DNA from 2 places in the Blautia fusiformis genome. Region 2 is predicted to be linked to the other one. Evidence: predicted binding sites of a transcription regulator. Region 2 holds the regulator's gene; the other holds the start of a gene.

Region 1 (2,210 bases), on a different contig from region 2:
ATATCCGTTTTGACGGATAGAATGGAGGGAGCTTATGGCAGGTCAAAGGTGTCAGGTTTGTGGGGGTAAGGTTGTAAATGGCAGGTGTTCATTATGTGGGATGCCTTACAGAAATGATGAGGTGTTATATCATCTGAATGAGCCCCGGGAGATACATTATAAACATGCTTCCGCCAAAGTGCGGGATATGATGCGGCAGTATGGACAGGATGCTGATCAAACAACACAACATAACGGAAACGTAAACCGGAATACGAATGCAAACCGGAATACGAACGCAAACCGGAATACGAATGCAAGCCGCAATACCGATTTGAATCGGAATCTAACCGGAAGCCGGAATACAGGTGCAGCAGCCGGACGTAAGACTGCAGCGGCAGTTAATACCAGGAATAAAACAACGGTGGGCAGAAATCGTGCAGAAGTTTTAGATCAGGGAAAAAAACAGCAAAAAAAAGATCAGAAAAGCAGTGGGGCAGGCTGGATCATATGGTTTATAGTGACACTGGCCATTCTGCTTCCGAAATTATGGGATTTTCTTACAGACTGGATCGGAACGAATTTGTGAGAATATTTCTGCAGTGAGATCAGGCAGTACTAAGTGTCTGTATTTTCGTGTATACAGAAATATCCCTTTTCTTTTCTCCTCAGCTGTGTTATACTCATGCCTAGCACAACATATAGATGAAAAACAATATATAGAGGATATAGGTACTATATATAGTATTTTGCATAGCGACTTATATATAGCACAGGGAGGGATGAGCAATGTTATATGTGATCAAGAAAGACGGGACAAGAGAGGAGTTTAATCCGCAGAAGATCGTGGCTGCCGTGAACAAATCCGCAGAGCGTATTCTTTATACTTTTTCAGACGAGGAGAAGGATTTTATCTGCCGTTTTGCCCAGGAGCATGCGGATTCCCTTGGAAAGAATGAGATCGAGATCCAGGAGATGCACAACATCGTGGAGGGGGCTCTGGAGCGTGTGAATCCGGCAGTTGCCAAGAGCTACCGTGATTATCGGAATTACAAGCTGGATTTTATCCATATGATGGATGATGTCTATACCAAGAGTCAGGCGATCCGTTATATCGGTGATAAAAGTAATGCCAATACAGACAGCGCCCTTGTTGCCACGAAACGAAGCCTGATCTTTAATGAGCTGAACAAGGAACTCTATCGGAAGTTTTTTATGAACCGTAATGAGCTTCAGGCATGTAAGGACGGCTACATTTATATTCATGACCAGTCTGCACGTCTGGATACCATGAATTGCTGTCTGTTCGATGTGGCAGCTGTTTTAAGTGGCGGTTTTGAGATGGGAAATGTCTGGTATAACGAGCCGAAGACTCTGGATACAGCCTTTGATGTTATGGGGGATATCATTCTCAGTACAGCAGCACAGCAGTATGGTGGCTTTACAGTGCCGGAGGTTGATAAGATCCTGGCACCGTATGCAAAGAAGAGCTATGATAAATATATTTCCGAATTTATGAAATACTCGGACGAGAGCTGGAGTGGCCGTGAGGAGAGAGCTATTGAGTATGCTCTTGATAAGGTCCGCAGGGATTATGACCAGGGCTGGCAGGGAATTGAGTACAAGCTGAATACCGTCGGTTCTTCCAGAGGTGATTATCCGTTTGTTACGGTGACACTTGGTCTCGGAACCGAGCAGTTTGAGAAGATGTGTACGATTTCCCTTCTTGAGGTCCATCAGGGAGGACAGGGTAAGGCCGGACACAAGAAACCGGTACTTTTCCCGAAGATCGTATTCCTTTATGACAAAGAGATCCATGGTCCAGGAAAGTGCTGTGAGGATATTTTTGAGGCTGGTGTGGAGTGTTCCTCCAAAACCATGTATCCGGACTGGCTGTCTATGTCCGGCGCAGGCTATATTTCCAGTATGTACAGGAAATACAAGAAGGTCATCAGCCCGATGGGATGCCGTGCTTTCTTAAGTCCGTGGTATGAGCGTGGCGGTATGGAGCCGGCGGATGAGAATGATACGCCTGTTTTTGTGGGACGTTTTAACATTGGTGCGGTAAGCCTTCATCTTCCGATGATCCTTGCAAAGGCCAGAGCGGAGAGCAGAGATTTCTATGAGGTTCTGGATTTCTATCTGGAAATGATCCGTAACCTGCACATCCGCACTTACGAATATCTGGGACAGATGCGTGCATCCACCAACCCGCTTGCATACTGTGAAGG
Region 2 (2,210 bases):
GCCAAAGCTCACAATGATTCCGTAGAAGGAAAAACAATCGTTGTAACAGGTTCCGGTAATGTAGCTATTTACGCTGTTGAGAAAGCTACTCAGCTTGGTGCCAAGGTTGTTGCAATGAACGACTCCAACGGATATGTCTACGATCCGAACGGAATCAACCTTGACGTCGTAAAGGATATCAAAGAAGTAAAACGTGGACGTATCAAAGAATATGCAGACCGTGTTGAGGGCGCTACCTACACTGAGGGACTTGGCATCTGGAATATCAAATGTGATATCTACCTTCCATGCGCTACTCAGAACGAGCTTGGTATTGACGGAGCTAAAACACTGGTTGCAAATGGCTGCAAATACGTCGTTGAAGGTGCAAACATGCCTACTACTCTTGATGCAACAACATACCTTCAGGAGAACGGTGTTCTCTTCATGCCTGGTAAAGCCGCAAACGCTGGCGGTGTTGCCACATCTGCACTTGAGATGAGCCAGAACTCCATGAGACTTTCCTGGACAAGAGAAGAGGTTGATGAGAAACTCCACAACATCATGATCGATATCTTCCACAAAACTGATGACGCTGCTAAACGTTACGGTATGGAAGACAACTATGTTGTAGGTGCAAACATCGCCGGCTTCGAAAAAGTTGTTGACGCTATGAAAGCTCAGGGTATTGTTTAATTAAGTTTCCTGAATCATTAATGTATATTTATAGCAGGGACCGCAGAGGATTTTCCCATGCGGTTCCTGTTTTTTTTTGTATCCACTTTTACGATCTCTGAAAAATCAAACATTCATGTTTCAAAAAAGGCCGGTTGTCTTTTGACAATCGGCCTGAAATCTCCTGCATTTGCGGTCTATTCATTTAATCTCTTAATTGATCAGCTTCTTCAGCTCATCCATAAAGGTACTGACATCTTTAAACTCTCTGTATACAGACGCAAAGCGTACATACGCCACCGCATCCAGATCCTTCAGATGCTCCATAACGATCTCTCCGATCTTGGTACTGCTGATCTCACGGTCTTCTGACCGGAAAATATCTCCTTCTATGGAATCGATCATCTCTTCCACTCTCTCAATGGGAATGGGGCGCTTATAGCAGGCACGAAGAACACCATCCTGGATCTTAGAACGTTTATAGCTTTCCCGGTTCTGATCCTTCTTGATCACAGTCAGCGGAATCGTTTCCACCTTCTCATAAGTTGTAAAACGCTTTCCGCAGGCATCACAGAGACGGCGGCGGCGGATGGAATTGGTATCCTCTACAGGTCTGGAATCTACAACTCTTGTATTATCCTGGTTACAGAACGGACATCTCACAGAACTCTCCCCCTTTCCGGATCAGTAAATCATTACTAAATTCGTTTTTATTATAAAATAAATGCACATAATGTGTCAATAATCGGACTTGCATAAATTTTACAGATTTTCCATAAAATCATACCAGGTGATGAATTTATGCGCATCTGTGAGCTGAAACAAAAAGAAGTGATCAATATCCATACCTGCCGCAGTCTTGGCTGCCCTCTTGATGTGGAATTCTGCTGTGAAACCGCACGTCTGAAAGCCCTGATCATGCCGGAACCGGGGAAATTTTGCTGGTGTTTTTCCAAAGAAAATGAATATTCCATTCCATGGGACTGCATCCGCCAGATCGGCGAAGATATCATCCTTGTTGATTTCCGTAATGAAAAACTGCTGTCCGGAGAATAAATACCTCCTTATTGTCAAGGCCCTTTATTTTTTATATTTTCCCTGAAAAAGTATATTTCAACCGCCCTCTGAGAATCATCTTAATGTACTGACAAGACAAGGAGGATTCTAAGATGGCACTGAATAAAGTTGAAATCTGCGGAGTAAATACCTCAACCCTTCCCGTTCTCGATCAGGAAGAAAAGGCGGAGCTCTTTAAAAGAATCAAAGCTGGCGATGAAGAAGCCAGGGAATTGTACATCAAAGGCAATCTGCGGCTTGTTTTAAGCGTGATCCGGCGTTTTCAGAACAGCAGTGAAAATCCGGATGACCTTTTTCAGATCGGCTGCATCGGCCTGATCAAAGCGATCGATAATTTCGACACCACTCTTCAGGTAAAATTTTCCACCTATGCAGTTCCCATGATCATCGGAGAGATCCGAAGATATCTCCGTGATAACAACAGCATACGGGTCAGCCGTTCTCTGCGGGATATCGCTTACAAAACCATCTATACCCGG

Evidence for each region. The regulator NrdR, encoded in region 2, represses ribonucleotide reductase genes. The targets are predictions, from matches to a motif close to CACAANATNTTGTG.
Region 1: nrdD (anaerobic ribonucleoside-triphosphate reductase) is a predicted target of NrdR. The motif match lies at 713-726, and genes of this name have one in related genera.

What each region holds. Positions count from the first base shown of each region.
Region 1 is NZ_JAJEPT010000012.1:69,168-71,377, forward strand. Features, by position in the region: gene LKD46_RS11215 (hypothetical protein) at 35-568, shown strand; gene nrdD (anaerobic ribonucleoside-triphosphate reductase) at 769-2,210, shown strand, end outside.
Region 2 is NZ_JAJEPT010000002.1:53,141-55,350, reverse strand. Features, by position in the region: gene gdhA (NADP-specific glutamate dehydrogenase) at 1-675, shown strand, start outside; gene nrdR (transcriptional regulator NrdR) at 868-1,317, opposite strand; gene LKD46_RS02110 (YlmC/YmxH family sporulation protein) at 1,456-1,710, shown strand; gene sigG (RNA polymerase sporulation sigma factor SigG) at 1,824-2,210, shown strand, end outside.